Myxococcus xanthus: one gene and its partner. The protein of the gene in region 1 interacts with the protein of each later gene in a pairwise test. Links are inferred from orthologs where the notes say so. Each region holds a gene or a part of one and is shown on either strand. Other genes may lie near its edges. The genes, in order: def and rplD.

Evidence for each region.
Region 2: the proteins of def (region 1) and rplD interact in binary tests that used the Escherichia coli proteins (3 or more experiments, as listed by UniProt). The link is inferred for Myxococcus xanthus from one-to-one orthologs.

Annotation. Positions count from the first base shown.
Region 1 is NZ_CP017174.1:1,691,942-1,702,559, reverse strand. Bases 3,919-6,867 are described here. They hold def (peptide deformylase), read right to left. Parts: upstream 5,686-6,867; coding sequence 5,152-5,685; downstream 3,919-5,151. Other genes in these bases: BHS09_RS07190 (response regulator receiver protein), read right to left, coding at 5,775-6,867; nth (endonuclease III), read left to right, coding at 4,482-5,198; ltaE (low-specificity L-threonine aldolase), read right to left, coding at 3,919-4,413. Outside these bases: BHS09_RS07225 (alpha/beta fold hydrolase), read left to right, coding at 1-5; BHS09_RS07220 (right-handed parallel beta-helix repeat-containing protein), read right to left, coding at 46-1,662; BHS09_RS07215 (HU family DNA-binding protein), read left to right, coding at 1,988-2,257; BHS09_RS07210 (M23 family metallopeptidase), read right to left, coding at 2,324-3,286; more of ltaE, read right to left, coding at 3,388-3,918; more of BHS09_RS07190, read right to left, coding at 6,868-10,618. UniProt on the Escherichia coli protein: Removes the formyl group from the N-terminal Met of newly synthesized proteins. Requires at least a dipeptide for an efficient rate of reaction. N-terminal L-methionine is a prerequisite for activity but the enzyme has broad specificity at other positions.
Region 2 is NZ_CP017174.1:3,881,413-3,891,855, reverse strand. The notes cover bases 5,869-8,642. They hold rplD (50S ribosomal protein L4), read right to left. Parts: upstream 7,681-8,642; coding sequence 7,057-7,680; downstream 5,869-7,056. Other genes in these bases: tuf (elongation factor Tu), read right to left, coding at 8,244-8,642; rpsJ (30S ribosomal protein S10), read right to left, coding at 7,734-8,042; BHS09_RS16490 (50S ribosomal protein L23), read right to left, coding at 6,767-7,060; rplB (50S ribosomal protein L2), read right to left, coding at 5,887-6,732; rpsS (30S ribosomal protein S19), read right to left, coding at 5,869-5,877. In the rest of the region: rplR (50S ribosomal protein L18), read right to left, coding at 1-169; rplF (50S ribosomal protein L6), read right to left, coding at 278-844; rpsH (30S ribosomal protein S8), read right to left, coding at 909-1,325; BHS09_RS16545 (type Z 30S ribosomal protein S14), read right to left, coding at 1,488-1,673; rplE (50S ribosomal protein L5), read right to left, coding at 1,701-2,354; rplX (50S ribosomal protein L24), read right to left, coding at 2,536-2,871; rplN (50S ribosomal protein L14), read right to left, coding at 2,915-3,283; rpsQ (30S ribosomal protein S17), read right to left, coding at 3,351-3,677; rpmC (50S ribosomal protein L29), read right to left, coding at 3,768-3,974; rplP (50S ribosomal protein L16), read right to left, coding at 4,020-4,439; rpsC (30S ribosomal protein S3), read right to left, coding at 4,506-5,168; rplV (50S ribosomal protein L22), read right to left, coding at 5,210-5,554; more of rpsS, read right to left, coding at 5,590-5,868; more of tuf, read right to left, coding at 8,643-9,434; fusA (elongation factor G), read right to left, coding at 9,579-10,443.

The DNA of each region.
Region 1 (10,618 bases):
CCTGAGCATCCAGCGGGATGGAGCAACCGTTGCTGTCGTGCCGGTTCACTTCGGACTGGCGTGGACACAGCGCGCCGACAGGCCCCGCGTGTCCTCGGAGCGGAACGCCTTCAGGTGCACCTGAGTGGCACCCTCGCACTCCGCATGGACGAACCCCGTCTCCAGGCCACTCGCGGAGAGGGATTCCACACGCAGCTCACCGTTTCCCAGAGCGCCCAGCGCCGTCGCCGCCCCTTGAATGTCCACGTTGGCGGCGTTCATGCGCGCCAGGGTGTCCGTCAGCAGGCCCACGTACCCGCAGGTCTCCAGCTTCGCGCCCCGCAGTGACACGCGGGCATTCTGCGCCGCGAGGACACACGCGCCCTGCGCATCGCGCACCACGACGCCCTCCACGTCCGCTTCGACCTGGCGAAGGTGCAGGCCATCCCCGGTGACACCGTCCGCTGTGTGCACCCGGCGGATGTCCACGTCACGGAGCCGCAGCTTCCCACGCAGCGCCATCACCCCGTACTCGGCGGCGCCGTCCACCCGAACGCCCTGGACGTCCAGGTCCCCTCCCGAGAACTGAAGCCCGCCATAGGCGCCGCTGTCCCGCACCACGATGTCCCGGAGCCGGACGCGTGACATCAGCAGTCCCATTCCGGCCCGAATGGCCCGCACCGACGTGAAGCGGTGCACGTCGAGCCTGCGTGCTTGCATGGAGGACACGCCGTACTCGTGCCCCGTCACGGAGACGTCATCCAGGATGAGGGTGCCGTCCATCACCGAGAAAGCCGCCGCCTGCCCACCTTCCGCGGTGGAGCGCCGCACCTCAGCGTACGCACCGTCCACGCCGACCGCTGTCGCGGCACCAGTGAACTGGAGGTCCTCCAACGTGGCCCGCACGTCCGCGCCGCGCAGCCGCACGGCTCGACGATAGGGGCCGGTGAAGGTGCTCGCTCGGATGTGGGCCTCCACGATGGCTCCGGCATGTTTCGGGCCTTCCTGCTGCCCTCCAGCGCCCGTGGCGGCCTCGCTGTCGTGAGGCGCCTGCATGGATCCGTCCGTGTTCGACAGCACCTCGGGCTTGGACGAGGCGTCGTGTGGGGACGATTGCTCGCCGCTATCCGGAGACGCGGCCCGTCCGCTTTCGAGCAGCACCCCCACCGTGGCTGCTGGCGCCGCCTCGAACCGGCTGTCCTCCACGTCCAGCCGCCCGGCCTCCACTCGCACCGCTCCCGTCACCTGCCCGCTGAAGCCCACTCGCGCCAGCCGGACATGGCCGCCGTCCGTGAGCTCCAACCCCCAGAGCCCACCTCGGACGACAAAATCCGACAGATCCGCACCCTCACTCACCTGAATGACCGTGCGGGCAGCGCCCTCCGCTTGCAGCACCACCCCCGGCCCCTGCCCCTCCACCCGAACTCCGGGTGGGATCAGGAACGGCCCTGTGTAGCGCCCAGGGGCTACCCGCACGGTCAGGGCTCCGGGCCGCGCCAGTGCCTCGCCGAGCTGGCGCAGCGGGCGCTCACGCGAGCCGTCGCCAGGCTCCGCGCCAGCCGCGTCCACCCAGAGGGTGCCGGGGGCCGTGGACGACGCGGTTGGTTGCGCCTCGCGATGCGAAGGGATCCGACAGGCGCTGGCGAGCAGCAGGATCAAGGGCAGGAAGGTTCGAAAACGCACGCAAGCAAGCATCCTAGCGCCTTCCCGCCGGGGCTCACGCGAACGCGATCAGACCCCCTTCGCAAGTGATCAATATTCCAAAGACTTTCTTCAAAACACGATCACACACAGCTTTTTTCCAATTCACCGCGAGTGGGTCGCGCTGATGTATCGGAATCGACTCTCCACGCTCTTCCTACGCCCGGTGTTTCAGAGGGCCAACTTTTCGTCTGGAGGCCGATTTTCCGGCTCCAAACCGCGGCCGGCATTGACAGGGAAAAGAGCGATTTGTTACCACCGGCCGGGTTAAAGCACTTCAAGGCCAGACAACGGACGGAGGGGCGTAATGACCAAGGCAGAACTCGTCGAGGTGGTGGCGGCGCAGACACGTCTCACCAAGAAGTCGGCGGCGCAGATCCTCGACATCGTCTTCACCAATATCGGTAAGGCGGTGAAGAAGGACGCCCGCTTCAGCTACCCCGGCTTTGGAACCTGGTCGGTTCGGTCGCGCAAGGCTCGCAAGATTCGCAACCCCCAGACCAACGAGATGATGAAGCTCAAGGCGTCGAAGACGATCGGCTTCCGGCCCGCCAAGGAGTTGAAGAACTCCCTCTAGGCCACCGCTGAGGGATTTCGCGCAGGGGCGCTCACCCGAAAGGGGGCGCCCCTGTTGCATTGCGGGCTAGCGGCTTACGGGCCCACGGGCTACCGACGGCACGGGCTCCGGAGGCGGCTCCGCGTCACCCAGCGCCTCCAGCGGGTCCATGGGCTGGCCGTCACGCCACAGCTCGAAGTGGAGGTGGACGCCGGTGGCCAGCCCTGTCTCCCCGGCCAGCCCCACGGCGTTGCCTCGCTCCAGCACCTCGCCAGGGTCCACCAGCACGCGGGACAAGTGGCTGTAGCGCGTCACCCAGCGACCCTCATGCTGGACCTCCACCTGGAGGCCATGGTCGCCATTGTGGCCCGCACGCAGCACCACGCCCTTGTCCGCCGTGTAGATGGGCTGGCCTTGCGTCGCGGCCAGGTCGACGCCCAGGTGGCGCCGGTGCACGCCTGTCACGGGGTGCCAGCGGTAGCCGAAGAGGCTGGTGACGGACACCGGCGCCACCGGCCAGGAGAAGCGCGGAAGCGCATCCTCGGCCGGCTCGGGCGGCTGCTCCAGGCGGCGCAGCTCGGCGGTGCGCAGCGCCAGTCGGCCCACGCGCAACACCACCGCCTCGGCCAGCGGGGCCGGCATGTCGCCATAGGTGAAGCCGTCCCGCTCCAGCTCGGCTTCCAGGACGCTCTGGGCCTGCAGCAAATCACCCGAGCCGACGCGCGGCGCCGAGGGACGCGACAGGAAGCCGTCCAATGCGAAGGTCACCTGCTCCCAGTTCTCCACCTGGGCGGCGGGCATCGTCCCGCCTCGCGCCACCTGCTGACGAAGGCCCTGTGCTCGCGACGCGAAGGCGGCGAGCACGGCATGCAGCTCCGGAGCAGTCTCAGGCGCGGGCGGTCGCACTCGGAGGGGCGCTGGCGCTGCATCTGGCGCGCGCGACCGTGAAGCCGAGGTGGCGTAGAGTTCCTCGAAACTCATCTTCGGCTCCGCGCCACGGGTAGCGCAGGCACAAGCTGTAGCGAAGGCGAGGAGGCTGAGGCGGCGCACGGCGGCGCGAGCCTACCATGGCCCGCCCGGAGCGCTCCTTCCCCACCCCGTGTGCGCGCCCAGGGATGTCCACGGGCGCGCGTTTCACCCCAAGGCCGTGCTCAGCCCACGGCGCGGCGGATGCGCTGCAGGGCTTCGTCGATGTCGGCAGCGGACACATCCAGGTGGGTGACGAGGCGCAGCGTCCGCGGAGCGCCCGCGGGGTTCGTCAAGACCCCGTGCTGCTCCAGTTGCGCCACCATCTCCAGAGCGGACCGGGAGAACTCCGCGAAGACCATGTTGGTCTCCACCCGCGAAGTGTCCACCTTCACGCCAGGCAGCTCCGCCAGCCCTGCGGCCAGCCTGCGGGCGTTCGCATGGTCGTCCGCCAGCCGCTCCACATGGTGCTCCAGTGCATGCAGCGCGGCCGCCGCCAGGATGCCTGCCTGCCGCATGCCACCGCCCAGCCGCTTGCGCAGCCGGCGCGCCTCGCGAATGACGTCCGCGCGCCCCGCCAGGGCCGAGCCCACCGGAGCGCCCAGGCCCTTCGAGAAACACACGGACGTCGTGTCCGTCAGCGCGGCCCAGGCGGACACCGGCACGCCCAGGGCGACACCGGCGTTGAAGAGCCTGGCGCCATCCAGGTGGACGGCCAGCCCCGCCTTGCGCGCCGCTTCCACGACGGCTCGGAAGCGCTCCACCGGCCATACCGAACCACCCCCCCGGTTGTGCGTGTTCTCCAGCGACAGCAGGCGCGTGCGCGGGTTGTGGATGTTGTCCTCGCGCACGGCCGCGCTCACGTCCTCCGGCGACAGCAGACCGCGCTGTCCTGGCAGCGGCTGCGGCTGCACGCCCCACAAGGCGGGCACCGCGCCTCCTTCGTAGTGGAGGATGTGGCTGCCTGCTTCGGTGAGCACCTCGTCGCCCGCCCGGCAATGCGCGCCGATGGCCAGCTGGTTGGCCTGCGTACCCGAGGGCACGAAGACGGCGGCCTCCAAGCCGAGCCGCTCGGCCACCAGTGCCTCCAGACGGAGCACGGTGGGGTCTTCGCCATAGACGTCATCCCCCACTTCCGCTTCGGCGATGGCGCGCCGCATGGCGGCCGTGGGCTGGGTGACGGTGTCGGAACGGAAGTCGATGCGCTTCATGAATCTCCCCGAATGGGTGCGTCCAACCGGTGCTTGGGCTCGCAGCCGGTGTGACATACAACGGCGCCGTGCCTGGACGTGAGACGGTCGCGGAGAAGCGAAAGCGCGCGTTGCTGGTGATGGACCGCCTGGCCGCGGACATGCCGGATGCCCGCATCGAGCTGGACTACCGGACGCCCCTGGAATTGCTGGTGGCCGTCATCCTCTCCGCGCAGTGCACGGACAAGCGCGTCAACATGGTGACGCCTGCCCTCTTCCAGCGCTTCTCCGACGCCCAGGCCTATGCGGAAGCAGAACCGTCGGACGTGGAGCCCTTCATCCGCACCTGCGGCCTGTACCGCGCCAAGGCGAAGAACATCGTCGCGGCCGCCCGGTCGCTGGTGCAGGAGCACGCCGGGCAGATTCCCTTGCAGCGGGACGCGCTGGAGAAGCTGCCAGGCGTGGGCCGCAAGACAGCGGGCGTGGTGTGCATCCACCTGGGAGGCGACGCGGCCTTCCCCGTGGATACGCACGTGAAGCGGCTCGCCTTCCGGCTCGGGTTCACCACGAAGGCGGACCCGGACAAGGTGGAAGCCGACATGCAGGTCGTGCTGCCGTCGGAGCGGTGGACCCTGGGCCACCAGCTCCTGGTGTGGCACGGGCGGCGGACCTGCTTTGCCCGCTCGCCCGCGTGTGAGCGCTGCGTCGTCGCGGACCTGTGCCCGAAGAAGGGCGTGAAGGTCCAGAAGGACGCGGGCGCTACGGAGACGCCGGCGCGCTCGCCTCGCGCTCGCGCGAAGTCTTGAGGCGCTTCATCCGCTTGCGGATGAACTCGCGCTTCAGGGACGAGATGTGGTCCACGAAGACGGTGCCGTCGAGGTGGTCCGTCTCGTGCTGCACCGCGATGGACAGCAGCCCGTCACAGCGCAGCGTCTGCTCCTGGCCGTCCGGGTCCAGGAACTTCACGGTGACCACGGCGGCCCGGTCGACATCCGCGGCCTCGCCGGGGATGGACAGGCAGCCTTCGTTGTAGGTCGTGTCGCCTTCCATGGCGATGATCTCCGGATTGATCATCGCAATGGGCTTCAGCTCCGGCTGGCTGTGCGTGGTGTCCAGCACGATGACGCGCTGGAGCACGCCGATTTGCGGGGCGGCCAGGCCCACGCCTTCAGCGGAGTACATCGTTTCGAACATGTCCTTCACCAGCGTGCGGGTGGAGTCATCCACCTTCGCCACCGGCTTGGCCTTCTGCTTCAGGACAGGGTCGGGCCAGATGAGGATCTCGCGGACCATGGACGCCGTCTTAATCTCCCCGGAGCGGACGGGCAACCGCTCCGGGTGGGCCTCCCTGCACTCCCGGGAGGCCGTCCGTCCGACGGGCGTCAGTCGAGCAGGCTTCGGGCGTACTCCGCGCGCAGCCGGTCGTCTCCCAGGGCCTGAGCGGCCTCGGCGAGCACGGTGCGAATCTGCTGCGCGCGGTGCTGGAGCGCCGGGTCGGGGTGCCCCGCGAAGCGCAGCGGGTGGAACTCGGCGGCCAGCAGCTCGTAGGCGCGTTTGACCTCCTCGCCCCCCGCCGAGCGGGCCAGCCCCAGCACCGTGAAGTAGTCCGCGTCCTGGATCTCCTCGAACTTGGATTCCAGGCGCCGGACGTCCAGCTCCGGCGGCAGGTCCCCGGCGTCTTCGTCCGTGGCGGGCGCCAGCGAGACGAGCCCCAGCGTCCGCGCCACCGCGAGCGACTTCAAGGCCGAGTCCTGCGGCAGCCCCGCCCCCAGGAGCAGCGCCTCCAGCGTGTGCTCTCCATCCACCTGGGACAGGAGCTGGAGGTCCCGCGAAGGCAGGCCGAAGTCATCCGGGGCCAGGTGGATGTCGCCGCGAGTGACGCGCGCGCGCAGGCTTCCGGCGGCCTCCAGCAGGGATTCGGAGGTGAGGGTGTTGCGCAGTGCCTCGGCCAACAGGTGCAGCGGCGGACGCGTGGCGGCGGCGAGCGCCACCTCGTGCGGCGCTGGCTCCGGCACCAGGCGGTAGAGCGTCGAGGGCTCCGCCAGCGCGTCCAGGAAGACCTGCTCGGTGTAGCGCTGGACCAGGGGCACGGCTTCGGATTCCCGCAGGTAGCCCCGGCCCCGCAGCGCGTCCAGCAGCGCGGCCGTGGTGGCGCTGCGCACCAGCCGCAGCTCCCCTTCCTGTCGCGCGTCGATGAGTCCGTCCGCGCGGGCCCGGTCGACCAACGACTCCCCCTGCGCGGAGGAGACGGCTCCCACGAGCGCTCCATCCCGCAGCCAGAGGACGCGCAGGGCGTTCATCACCTTCAGCTCCAGCCGCATCTCCATGCGGGCCTCGCAGAGCCGGAGCACCAGCTTCGTCAGGCCATCCTGGGTGACGCTGCCACTGCGGGCCACGGCCAGCTCGGGTCTGCCGGGAGGTGCTTCCAGGGGAAGCATGGATGCTCGGGCCTGTGCGGCGGCCTCCTCCGCGTCTCGGAGCGCGCGCTCCTCCAGTTCCAGGCGCTCGCGCTCGGAGCGGGCCCGCTGTTCGGCGGACTCGGTGCGCAGTGTCTCCAAGGCTTGCTCGAGGGACTCGCGTGCTTCGCGCTCCTTCGCCAGGTTCTCTCGGGACTGCTGGTGCTCGAGGCGGAGCGCGGCGAGTTCCTCGGAGATTCTGGCGTTCTCCGCGAGGAGCCGGGACTCGGATTGGTTGCGGGCACGGGACTCTTCTTCGAGCCTGGATTCCAGCGTCGTGCGCTGCTTTGCCTCCGCGTCCAGGCGGACTTCGAGGGCCGTTCGGTGGCGGCCTTCGGCCTTCGCACGGGCGGTCGCTTCGGCTTCGGCCTGGGCGGACTGCTGGACGCGGGCTTCGGCCTCGGCACGGCGCTTCGCCTCGGCATCGGCGCGGGCTTCCGCTTCGGCACGGGCCTGGGACTCGGCTTCGGCCTGGGTGACGCGGTGTTCTTCTTCCGTTCGGGCGCGTGCCTTCTCGGCGGCGAGGGACTCTCCTTCTCGCCTGGCCTGTGCTTCCGCTTCGGCGCGCTGCTGGGCCTCCTGCTCGGCGCGAGCTTCCGCTTCGGCACGGGCCTGCGCTTCGCGTTCGGCGCGGGCTTCGGCTTCGGCACGGGCCTGCGCTTCACGTTCGGCACGGGCTTCGGCTTCCGCGCGCCGCTCCGCCTCCGCGGTGGCCTGGGCTTCAGCCTCCGCGCGTGCCTGGGTCTCCGCCTTCGCTAGCACCTCGGCTTCGGCGCGCAACGTGGCTTCGTGCTCGGCACGTGCCTCGGCTTCTGCTCGAGCCTCGGCCTCACGGGAAGCACGCGTGTCCGCATCGGTTCGCGAGGACGCCTCGCTTTCCGCACGGACCTCGATTGCCGCACGCAGCTTCGCCTCGCGCTCGGCGCGGGCCTCGATTTCGGACCGTGCGGCCACCTCGGCTTCTGCTCGGGTCTCGGCTGCGGCTCGGGCCTCGGCCTCGATTTCCGCGCGGGCTTCGGCTTCGCGTCGCGCGACGGCCTCAATTTCGGTTTGGGCCTCCGCGGCTTGTCTTGCGACCGCCGCTGCCTCGGCGCGGGCCTCCGCGGCTTGCAATGCGGCTACTGTGCTCTCAACTCGGGCTTCGGCCGCTTGCTGCGCAGCGACAGCACTCTCGGTTCGGGCCTCCGCTTCATGCAACGCGGCCGATGCGCTCTCGGCTCGGGCCTCGGCGTCCTTCAGTGCGGCTGCCGCAGTCTCGGCTCGGGCCTCGGCGTCTTTCAGCGCAGCTGTCGCTCGCTCAGCGCGGGCTTCGGCCTCAAGTCGTGCAGCGGCTTCTTGCTCCGCACGGGCTTCGGCCTCCGTCCGGGCCGCAGCCTCGCTGTTAGCCTGGGCCTCCGCGTTTGCACGTCGCTCCGCTTCTTGCTGAGCCCGGGCTTCCGCCTTCTTCGCGCGAGCCTCCTCGTTCGCACGGGCCTCCGCTTCCTGTCCGGTGCGCGCATCAGACTCGGAGGTGACGCGGGCTTCCACTTCCTCACGTGCGCGTGCCTCGGCGTCGGCTCGGGCATCCGCCGCCTGGCGAGCCAGCGCCTCGGCTTCAGCACGCGCCTCAGCTTCCACTCGCGCCGTTGCCTCAATCTCGGCTCGCGCCTCTGCCTCCGCACGCGCCGTGGCAATGGACTCCAGACGCGCCTCAGCATCCACACGGGCCGCGGACTCAATCTCTGCCCGCGCATCCGCCTCAGCCAGGGCCGTCGCGACCGATTCAACCCGGGCGTCGGCCTCGGCGCGCGCCGTGGCCTCAATCTCCGACCGCGCCGAGGCTTCGGCACGCGCTGCCTCCGCGGACGCAAGCCGTGCTTCGGCATCCACGCGGGCCGTGGATTCAATCTCCGCTCGGGCCTCCGCTTCGGCTAGCGCAGTGGCCACGGACTCCACACGGGCGTCCGCACCGACTTCCGCCTGCACACGCGCCTCGGCGTCCGCCAGGGCCCGAGCAACCAGTTCCGATTGGGCTTCCGCTTCCGCCAACGCACGCGCAGCCAGCTCCGCGCGCGCCTCGGCCTCCGCCTGTGCACGCGCCGCCAGCTCCGCACGCGTCTCTGCTTCCTCAAGGGCTCGCGACAGGCTCCGCGCACGCGTATCCGCTTCGAGCCGGGCCTGTGCTTCCACATCAGCACGGGCCTCCGCGGCCTCGCGGGCACGGGCTTCCGCGTCGATACGCGCTTCCGACACCGAGGTCAGGTCCTCGGCGGACTCGACCCGGCTCTCCGCGGCCTGACGGGCCTTGGACTCCGACTCGGCGCGGGCCTCCGAAACGACACGCCCCGCGGCCTCTGACTCCAGGCGCGCTTCGAGCGCCTGCAACGCCTGCGTGCTCGCCGCTGCGCGAAGCTCCGCTGCCTCACGGGCCTGCGTCTCGGCCTCCGCGCGGGCCTCCGCGTCGATGGCCCGCAGCTCCGCCTCCGCGCAGGCATCCTCGAACTGGCGGACCTGGGCCTCGACCTCGGCGGTGAGCGTCTCCGCTTCCTCACGGAGCCGGACTTGCGCTTCCAGCTCCTCGCGCAGCGCCGACAGGTCGCCAGTCTCCTGCGCGTCGCGCGCCAGGGCCGCCCTTGTGGCGGCGTCCATGGACGAAGGCGACTCCCGCTGACGGAGCCCTTCCAGCTCCGCCTCGGCTTCCGCCCGCAGCAAGGACTCCCGCGAGTGCTCCTCTTCTTCCGCCGCGAGCCGCTCCTGGAGCCCCTGGACCTGCTGCGCGAGTTCGCGGCGCAGCGCGGCTTCCCGCTCCAGCGCCTCGGTGACGGCGCTCACACGCGCGTGAGCTTCCTCGAGCTGGCGCTCCGCCTCCTCCTGCTGAGCCTGCCACTGCGCCATCAGCGCGGGGACCGCGAAACCACCGGCGCCCGGGGCGGGCGTCTCGGCGACGGGCGGCGCCTCTGGCGCGGGGCTCGACGCCTCCGCATCCGAGTCGAACCAATCCTCCCCGATGCTGCGAGGCTCCTCCTTCGGCGTCTCGGTGGACTCCCCGTCGAACCAGTCATCCCCCACGCCCGACGCCTGCGGCGCCTCGTCATCCTGGGACTGGGCTGACGCGGATTGCAGCTCCGCCTCCAGCAACTCCCAGTTGGACGCGGAGACCGCCGCCGCGTCCGGCTCCTCAGCGGCCTGTTCCGGCTCCGGCGTGCCCGCGGGCTCACCGAGCGCCGCCTCCGTGCCCCACGTGTCTTCCGTCTCCGATGACGGCGATTGCGGCTCGGCGTCCACCGCCTGCTCGGGCTCGGGCTCCGTGGACGGCGCCTCACCGGGTACATCGCCCGCCCCATCCCCCCTCGGGCCCACACGCCCAGCGTGCGCCATCTCGGGGTCCGGAGGCAGCTCCGTCCAGGGCGAGCCCTCCGCGCTCACGGAGTCGAAAGAAGGCCCCCCACGCATGGCGGCCAGCTCCGCCTCCGCCGCGGAGAGGGCGTCTCCCGTCGGGCCCTCCGGCGTGTCGACGTCGAAGAACCCCTCATCGCCCAACCGAGGCGCCAGGGCCGCCGTGCGCATCGAAGGCTGAGAAACAGCCTCCTCCGTCCATGCCAGCTGTCCCACCGGCGGCGCATCCTCAGCCGGCGCGGCGTCCTCTCCCTCAAGCCCCACGGACGCTCCCTGCGCGTCGTCTCCGGGCACCTCGGCGGCCGTCTCAGCGTCCACCGCCGAGCCCCAGTCCTGCCCCTGCGAAGGCTCGCCCCACCCATCCGCCGCGTCCGGAGCAAGTGCCGAGTCGATGG
Region 2 (10,443 bases), 2.2 Mb from region 1 along the record:
ACAGCGACGAAGCAAACGCAAGCGTCTTGCCCGTGGTGTCATCCACCACCTGCGCATAGATGTGCTTGAGGCTCTTGTAGACGGTGAGCCGCGGCCGCTCTGTCGTACCCGACAGCTTCTTGCGGATGCGGTTCTTCCTCTTGAGACGGGCTTCGATCTTCGTAGGCATGGCTGCTTCCTTTTCCGTCCGGAGGCGATGCGGCCTTCCGCCGCCGGATGATGCCACCAGGTCCTGAGGACCCGGTGGAGTTTGGAACACTTAGGAAAGACAGGACGACTAGGTCGTACCGGTCTTGCCCTCCTTGCGGCGGATGCGCTCCTCGGAGTACTTGATGCCCTTGCCCTTGTAGGGCTCGGGCGGACGCAGCGAGCGGATGTTCACCGCCGTCGCGCCCAGCGCTTCCTTGTCCGAAGAACGGAGCGTCAGGCCCACGGTAGGCAAGCTGTCCTCGTTGCGCGGCGCCTTGTCGACTTCGGCGGTCACGCCCTCGGGCAGGTTGAAGACCACCGGGTGCGAGTAACCCAGCGCGAAGTGAATGGCCTTGCCCTTCACCTCGGCGCGGAAACCAACGCCGCGGATGTCCAGCTTCTTCTCGAAGCCCGTGGTCACACCCTTCGCCGCGTTCGCGAGGATGGTCCGGGTCAGGCCGTGCAGGCTGCGCGCCTCACGCGAGTCATCCTCGCGCTGCACGGTCATCTGGCCGTCCTTGATCTCGACCTTGACCTTGCCAGGCAGCTTCACCGACAGCTTGCCCTTGGGGCCCTCGAAGTTCACCTGCTCGCCGGCGATGACGGCCTTCGTCTTGTCGCCGAGCTTGATCGCCAGTTTTCCAATCCGACTCATGGTTGCCTCGGTCCTGTGTGCCTGGGGCGCGCTCCCTCACGGGGCGCCGCACCCGGGCGGCTGGCTAGTAGACGGTGCAGAGCAGCTCGCCGCCGACCTTCTGCTTGCGGGCCTCGGAATCCACCATGATGCCGCGCGAGGTGGACAGGATGGAGATACCCAGGCCACCCAGCACCTGCGGAATCTCACGCACGGCGGCGTAGCGGCGCAGACCCGGCTTCGACACGCGGCGGATACCGGTGATGGCAGGCGCACGGTCCGGACCGTACTTCAGCTGCACGGAGATCTCCGGGAACACCGTGCGCTTGTTCTGCACGGTCTGCTCGTGGACCACGAACTCACCGATGTAGCCCTCATCCTTGAGGACCTTGATGATCTCGAGCTTGAGCTTCGAGTGGGGGATGACGACCTTGTCGTGACGCGCGCGCGAAGCGTTGCGCAGGCGGGTCAGCATGTCGCCGACGGGATCATTGACCGGCATGGAGTACCTTCCAAAGCGAGGCCTCGTACCGAGCGCCTCGCGTTCGCAGCCACCGCGCCTGCCGGGCCCATCCCGGGGGTTCGCGCTGACCGCCACTACGAACTTCCTACTTCGATGTGCCTGGCCGGCCGCTGAGGCCCGCCAGGCACCCTGCCCTTCCGGCTACCAGGACGACTTGGTAACGCCGGTGATCTCGCCGCGGAGGGCGCGATTACGGAGGCAGATACGGCACATCTTGAACTTGCGCAGGAACGCGCGCGGCCGGCCACACAGCGGGCAGCGGTTGTACTGGCGCACCGAGAACTTCGGCTTGCGCTTTGCCTGGGCGATCTTGGAGAGCTTGGCCATGTTTCGTCGGGTCCTTGGCTCGAGGGCTTACTGACGGAACGGCATGCCGAAGTGACGCATCAGCGCCAGCCCCTGCTCGTCGTTGGCCGCAGTGGTGACGAAGCTGATGTTGAGCCCCTTCACCTTCTCGATCTGGTCGTAGTTGATCTCAGGGAAGATGATCTGCTCGCGCACGCCGAGCGTGTAGTTGCCCTTCCCGTCGAACGCCTTGGGGGACACGCCCTTGAAGTCACGCACGCGCGGCAGCGCCACGGTGATGAGGCGGTCCATGAACTCGTACATACGGTCGCCGCGCAGCGTGACGGCGGCACCAATGGCCTGCCCCTGGCGCAGCTTGAAGTTCGCGATGGACTTGCGGGCGCGCGTGACAATCGGCTTCTGGCCGGTGATCGCCGCGAGCTGGTCCACCGCCGACTCCAGGATCTTGTTGTTGGCGAGCGCCTCGCCCAGACCCATGTTGACGACGATCTTCTCCAGCCGGGGAACCTGCATCGGGTTCTTCAGGCTCAGCTCCTTCAGGAGGGACGGAACACCTTCCTTGAAGAAACGCACCTTCAGACGGGCAGGCTTGGACTCCAGGCCTTCCTCGATATTGGCGGCGAAGCCAACCTTCTTGGCCTCTTCCTTCTTGCCCCGCTTCGCCTTCTTTTCCTTCTGCTCGGCCTTCTTCTCGTCAGCCATCGTCCTGTCCTCTGCTTCGGGGCGCCGTCGTGGACCCAGCACGCCCGATCAGTCCTTCGTATGGAACCTGGAAACACCGCGAGGGCCCCTGTTGCTCCACGGGCCCTCCATGCCTGCACGCCCGCCCTTCGCCACCACTGGGGTGGGCAAAGGGCGCGCATACATGCACCAACGCGGACACCTAGTCAATCAGGGCGTCGCAGTTCTTGCAGAACCGCTTCTTCTTGCCCTCTTCACCTTCAGTACGGATGCCCACCCGAGTCGGCTTGTCGCACTTGACGCAAACCACCTGCACGTTCGCCAGCGCGATCGTGCCCGGCTTCTCGACGATGCCGCCTTCCGGGCTCTGGGGCGTCTTCTTCATGTGACGCTTGACCAGGCGCAGGCCCTCGACCGTCACGCGCTCAGCCTCGCGATCGATCTTCAGTACCTTGCCGCGCTTGGTCGCCGGGTTCTTCTCGGAGGCCTCGGCCCCGGCCATGACCTGGACCGTGTCTCCTACCTTCAGCTTCTGCATGGCTTCCTCTCTCTGGCTGCTCGCCGTCCGGCCTGCTGTCCTCTCAGAGGACTTCGGGCGCCAGCGAGATGATCTTCATGAACTTGCGGGCGCGGAGCTCACGGGCCACCGGCCCGAAGATACGCGTACCAATGGGCTCCATGTCCTTGTTGATGAGGACCGCGGAGTTGCCGTCGAACTTGATGTAGCTGCCGTCCGGGCGACCCACCTCGCGCTTGGTGCGAACGATGACGGCCTTGGCCACGTCACCCTTCTTCACCTTCGAGTTGGGAAGCGCCTCGCGCACCGAGACGACAATCACGTCGCCGATGGACGCATACTTGCGCTTCGAGCCGCCGAGCACCTTGATGCAGAACACCTTCTTCGCGCCCGAGTTGTCCGCCACGTCGAGCACGCTCGTCATCTGAATCATCTGGGAATCTCCTGTCGCCGGTGACCATCCCGCGCCACCTCACGGCCGCGCGGAAGGGACATGCGTGCTAGACGTTCTTGCTCTTCTCCAGCACCTCGACCACGCGCCAACGCTTGTCCTTCGAAGCGGGCTTGGTCTCGGCGATCCGGACCCGATCACCCTCGTTGATGGTGATCTTCTTGGGGTAGTCGTGATCCTCCACGTGCGCCTTGTACTTCTCGCGCAGGCTCATGATCTTCCCGTACTTCGGGTGGGGAGCCCGGCGCTGGACGGTGACGACCACCGTCTTCTGCATCTTGTTGGAGGTGACAATCCCCACGCGCGTCTTGGGACGGCCACGGGTGGAAGTCTCGGGAGACTGCGTCTCGGTCGCTTCAGCCATCTTCTCTCTCACTGTCTCTCATGCACCCGGGCATTGGCGCCCGGATGGCCGCACGCGCTCCTCTATCAGCTGAGCGCGGTTGGAGTCGTGGGTGTTCAGCCCTTAAGCCTTCATCTTCTGGGTCAGCACGGTCAGAACCCGCGCCAGGTCCCGCCGGTGCTGGGTGCGCTCGGCCGGGTTGTCCAGCGAACCGGTCCGACGCTTCAGCTGGTCCTGGAACAGCGTCTCACGCAGCTCGGCCGCGCGCTGCTTCAGGTCGTCCGCCGACAGTTCCTTCAATTCCTTCGCAGTCGCCATTTCACTCTCCATGCGAGCGGAAGCCGTCCTGGGGACCAGCTCCCGCCGCTCGGTGCCTTAGAGGCTCAGGTCCGCCCGCTTCACGATCTTCGTGAGCACCGGCAGCTTCGCCTGCGCCAGCTTCAGCGCTCCGGTGGCCACTTCCGGCGTCATACCCTCCATCTCGTAGAGGATGCGGCCGGGCTTCACCACCGCGACGTAGTACTCCACGCCACCCTTACCGGTACCCATACGGGTCTCAGCGGGCTTCTTGGTGATGGGCTTGTCCGGGAAGATACGGATCCAGATCTTGCCGCCACGCTTCACGTGACGCGTCATCGCGATACGAGCCGCCTCGATCTGCCGAGAGGTGATCCACCCCGGCTGGAGGCTCATCAGGCCGTACTCACCGTAGGTCATGTCGCTACCCCGGTGGGCACTGCCAGGCATGCGGCCCTTGTGCATCTTGCGGTACTTCGTACGAGCAGGCTGAAGCATCGTCGCTGTCCTTCGCCGCCCTGCCCCGGGCGCCCCTTTTGGGAGCGCCCGGCGCGGGTGGGCTGATTACCGGTTGGAGGGCATGGGGGCCTGGCCACCCTTGCCCGGGAGGACCTCGCCCTTGCAGACCCAGACCTTGCAGCCGATCTTGCCGTAGGTCGTCTTCGCCTCGGCGAAACCGTAGTCAATGTCCGCGCGCAGGGTGTGCAGGGGCACGCGACCCTCGCGGTACCACTCGTAGCGCGCCATCTCCGCGCCACCGAGGCGGCCCGAGCAGGCCACGCGAATGCCCTTGGCGCCGAACTTCATCGCCGTCTGCAGGGCCTTCTTCATGGCGCGGCGGAACGCGATGCGGCGCTCGAGCTGCGTGGCGATGTTCTCCGCCACCAGCTGCGCGTCGGTCTCGGCCTTGCGGACCTCGACGATGTTGAGGAAGACCTCGTTCTTCGTGAACTGCTGGAGGTCCTTCTTCACCGTCTCGATGCCCGCGCCACGCTTGCCGATGACGATGCCCGGCCGCGCAGTGTGGACGTTGACCTTGACCTTGTTGGCCGCGCGCTCGATCTCCACCTTCGACACGCCCGCGTGGTTCAGCGACTTCTTCACGAACTCGCGGATGCGGATGTCCTCGTGGAGCCACTGCGCGTAGTTCTTGTGCTCGAACCACTTGGAGTCCCAGGTCTTGATGACACCAAGCCGGAACCCGATCGGATGAACTTTCTGTCCCAACGTGATTCTCCTTGAAGCGTCCGGGCAGGGCCCGACGGGTCCTACTTCTTCGCCTCGGCGAGCACCACGTGGACGTGGGCCGTCTTCTTCTTGATGGGGGTGGCCCGGCCCATGGCGCGCGGCATGAACCGGCGCTGGGTGGGACCCTGGTCCACGGAGATGGTCTTCACGTAGAGCGTGTCCACGTCGACCTGGCCCTTGGACTTGTCAGTCGCGTTGGCCACGGCGCTCTTGATGAGCTTCTCCACCGGCTTGGCCGCGGCGCGCTTGGTGAACTTCAGGATGTTGAGGGCCGCCTCAACAGGCTTGCCCCGGATGAGCTCCGCAACGGTAGAAATCTTGCGGGGGCTCATGCGCAGGAAACGCAGATGTGCAGTCGACTCCATGGTCTTCTCCTCAGGCTCTCAGGCAATGCGCCAGGCTACTTGCCCGGGGCCTTGGCGACCTTCTTCTCCGCCGAGTGACCGCCGAACGTACGCGTCGGGGCGAACTCGCCGAGCTTGTGGCCAACCATGTTCTCCGTGACGAACACCGGGATGAACTTCTTCCCGTTGTGCACCGCGAAGGTGTGACCCACGAACTCCGGAAGAATCGTGGAGCGGCGGGACCACGTCTTTACGACGGCCTTCTTGTTCGTCTTGATCATGTCCTCGATCTTCTTCACGAGGAAGTCATCGACGAACGGACCCTTCTTGATCGAACGAGCCATGGAATCCTCTTACTGGCTGCGCGCGCCCTGGCGGCGGCCGGACACGATGAACTTGTCAGTGCGCTTGTTGGTGCGCGTGGTGAGACCCTTGGTCTTCTTCCCCCAGGGGGACACAGGGTGCGGGTTACCCTGACCGGACTTGCCTTCACCACCGCCGTGCGGGTGGTCGACCGGGTTCATCGCCAGACCGCGGACGGTGGGACGGATGCCCAACCAGCGGCTCTTACCCGCCTTGCCGATACGGATGATTTCGTGCTCGATGTTGCCCACCTGGCCCACGGTGGCGCGGCACTCGATGAGGACCTTGCGGACGGTGCCGGAGGGCATACGCACCTGTGCGTAGCGGTCCTCCTTCGCCATCAGCTGTCCGGACGTGCCGGCGGAGCGGATGACCTGGGCGCCACGGCCCGGCTTCAGCTCCACGTTGTGGATGACCGTACCCACCGGGATGTTCTGCAGCGGCAGGCTGTTGCCCGGCCGGATGTCCGCGCCTTCGCCGGCGAACACCGTGTCACCCACGCTCAGACCGACCGGAGCGAGGATGTAGCGCTTGTCGCCGTCCGCGTAGTGCAGCAGCGCGATGTTGGCGGTGCGGTTGGGGTCGTACTCGACGGCCACGACCTTCGCGGGGACGCCATCCTTGTCCCGGCGCTTGAAGTCGATGACACGGTAGCGGCGCTTGTGGCCGCCACCCTGGTGCCGGCGGGTGATGTGCCCGTGGACGTTGCGACCACCGGAGCGCTTGAGCGGCTCGGTGAGGCTCTTCTCGGGCGAGTCCTTGGTGATGTCCGCGAAGTCGGACACCGTCATCAGACGGCGGGCGGAGCTAGTCGGCTTGTACTTCTTGATGCCCATGGTGTGTTCCTCAGGCTGGCTCGACGCCGTGGCGTCAGGCCGCCCCTCCCTCGAAGAGTTCGATCGAGTCGCCCTGCTTCAGCGTCACAACCGCCTTCTTGAAGTTGGGCCGCTTGCCGATGCTACGACCCACCCGCTTGATCTTGCCGCGGACGATGTTGGTGTTCACGCCCTCGACGGTGACCTTGAAGAGCGTCTCCACCGCGCGGGCCACGTCGTGCTTCGTCGCCTTGCGGTCGACGATGAACGAGTACTGGCGAAACTTCTCGCGGGCCTTGTCCAGCTTCTCGGTGATGAGCGGGCCCTTGATGACGTCGTTCAGATTCATGACAGCGCCCCCTCGAGGGTCTTCGCGGCCGCGGACGTGAGCACGAGGTGCGAGTGCCGGAGAACGGCCTCGAGGTTCAGGCCCTCGGGCGGCAGCACGTCGAACTTCGCCAGGTTGCGCACGCTGCGGTGCAGGTTGGTGTTGCCCTTGTCGTCAATCACCAGGGCGTTCTGGAGCTTCAGACGCTTGGTGAGGACCTCGAAGGCCTGCTTGCTCTTCGGAGCATCCAGGGAGAAACCGTCCAGGATGATGAGCGTCTTCTCCTGGGCCCGCAGGGACAGCGCGGACTTCAGGGCGCCGCGGCGCACCTTGCGGGGCGGGCGGTAGAAGTAGTCGCGCGCCTTGGGAGCCATCGCCTTACCGCCGCCCACCCAGTGGGAAGCGCGGATGGAGCCCTGACGAGCGCGGCCGGTGCCCTTCTGCTTCCAGGGCTTCTTGCCGCCGCCGCTGACCAGCGAGGTGTTCTTCACCCCGACCGTGCCGCGGCGCCGGTTGATCTGCTGCATCTTCGCCACCTCGTAAAACAGGTGGGCGTTCGGCTCGGTGCCGAAGACATCGTCGGAGAGCTCAATCTCCGACACCTTCTTCAAATCCAGGTCGACAACGTCAAACTTCGCCATGGCACTTTCCTCGCGGGGGTCGGAGTGTAACCACTCGAACGCCCACCCGCTTCCTAGGACTTGATCTCGACGTCAACGCCAGCCGACAGATCCAGCTTCATCAGCGCATCCAGCGTCTGCTGCGTGGGCTCGAGGATATCGAGCAGGCGCTTGTGCGTGCGGATCTCGAACTGCTCACGGCTCTTCTTGTCCACGTGCGGAGACCGCAGCACCGTGAACTTGTTGATGCGCGTGGGAAGGGGGATCGGACCGGCCACCTTCGCGCCCGTGCGCTTGGCCGTCTCGACGATCTCACCCGCGCTCTGGTCCAGGAGCTTCGAGTCGTACGCCTTCAGCCGGATGCGGATCTTCTGTGTCGCCATTCGCAAGAACCTCTTTGAACGGACTCTGCCTCTGCCGCGGGAGGGCGTTACGACCGACGTCCCCTGGATTTCACAGAGCCGTTTCTTCAGAACGAAGGGGCGCGGTGTCTACCATCCCGCCCCAGGGTGTGCAACTGGATTCCCAACGGCTCCTTGATAATTCCCAGGAATGGGAACTCAAGGAGCCACTGGGGGCCTGCGCTACTCGATGACTTCCGCCACAACGCCGGCGCCCACCGTGCGGCCGCCCTCGCGAACAGCGAAGCGCAGCTCCTTCTCCATGGCCACGGGGGTGATGAGGTCCACCTCAATGGCGATGTTGTCGCCCGGCATTACCATTTCGACGTTCTCCGGCAGCTTCACCGTGCCCGTCACGTCCGTGGTGCGGAAGTAGAACTGCGGCCGGTACCCCTTGAAGAACGGGGTGTGACGGCCGCCCTCTTCCTTCGACAGCACGTAGATCTGCGCCTTGAACTTGGTGTGCGGGGTGATGCTGCCCGGCTTGGCCAGCACCTGGCCGCGCTCCATGTCCTCGCGCTTCAGGCCGCGCACCAGCGCGCCGATGTTGTCGCCCGCCATGCCCATGTCCAGCAGCTTGCGGAACATCTCCACGCCCGTGACAACCGTCTTCTGCGTCGGCCGCAGACCGACGACTTCCACTTCCTCGCCGACCTTGATGATACCGCGCTCGACGCGGCCCGTGGCCACCGTGCCGCGGCCAGAGATGGAGAACACGTCCTCCACCGGCATCAGGAAGGGCTTGTCCGTCGCGCGCTGCGGCGTCGGGATATAGCTGTCCACCGCCTCCATCAGCTTCAGGATGGACGGCTCGCCGATGTCGCTGGTGTCACCCTCCAGTGCCTTGAGCGCCGAGCCCGGGACGATGGGGATGTCGTCGCCAGGAAACTCGTACTTCTTCAGCAGGTCGCGGACTTCCATCTCCACGAGCTCGCGCAGCTCGGGGTCGTCCAGCATGTCCACCTTGTTCAGGAAGACCACGATGTACGGAACGCCGACCTGGCGCGCCAGCAGGATGTGCTCACGCGTCTGCGGCATCGGGCCGTCCGCGGCCGACACCACCAGGATGGCGCCGTCCATCTGCGCCGCGCCCGTAATCATGTTCTTCACATAGTCGGCGTGGCCCGGGCAGTCGACGTGGGCGTAGTGCCGGCTCGCCGTCTGGTACTCGACGTGCGAGGTGGAAATCGTGATTCCGCGCTCACGCTCCTCCGGCGCCTTGTCAATCAAGTCGTACGCCAGAAACGTGGCGCCGCCCGTCTTCGCCAGCACCTTGGTGATGGCGGCCGTCAGCGACGTCTTGCCGTGGTCCACGTGTCCGATCGTGCCGATGTTCACGTGGGGCTTGTTACGCTCGAACTTTTCCTTGGCCATGGCCTCTCCTCACGGGGTTGCCGGTCCGAAGCCCGGCACGTCTCGACTCGCGGAAAACAACTGCGAAGGTGCTGCGTCCTGCTCCAAACCTGCCACAACGTCAACTGAAATCGCCCGTCCGGTCCGCGGCCGGGCCGAAGCCACTCAGCGGTTGAGCGCCGTCTTGGGCGCGGGCGCGTAGTGGCTGAACTGCATGGTGTACGTCGCCCTTCCCTGGCTGCGGCTGCGCAGGTCGGTCGAGTAGCCGAACATGGCCGCCAGGGGCACCTGCGCCTGGATGGCCTGCACACGGCCAGGCCGGGGGATCATCCCCAGCACCTTCCCGCGCCGTCCGTTCAGGTCGCCAATGACGTCGCCCATGAAGTCATCGGGCGTGACGATTTCGCAGTTCATGATGGGCTCGAGGAGCACGGGCGTGGCCGTGCGCACGGCATCCTTGAAGGCCAGCGAGCCGGCGATCTTGAACGCCATCTCGCTGGAGTCCACGTCGTGCATGGAGCCGTCGAAGGCCTCCACCTTCACGTCCACCATGGGGTAGCCGGCCACCGGGCCGTTCTGCATGGCCTCCGCGCACCCGGCCTTCACCGCGTCGACGAACTCCTTGGACACCACGCCGCCGGTGACCTTGTTCTCGAAGGAGAACCCCTGCCCCGGCTCGTTGGGGGCCACGCGCAGCCAGATGTGGCCGTACTGGCCTCGGCCGCCCGTCTGGCGGATGTACTTCCCTTCCATCTCCACCCGGGAGGTGACCGTCTCACGGTAGGCCACCTGGGGCTTGCCGATGTTCGCGTCGACCTTGAACTCACGCAGGAGGCGGTCGACGATGATTTCCAGGTGGAGCTCGCCCATGCCGGCGATGAGCGTCTGACCCGTCTCCTCGTTCGTCCTCACGCGGAAGGACGGGTCCTCCATGGCCAGGCGCTGCAGCGACTGGAGGATCTTGTCCTGGTCCGCCGTCGACTTCGGCTCGATGGCGATGTCGATGACGGGCTCGGGGAACTCCATCCGC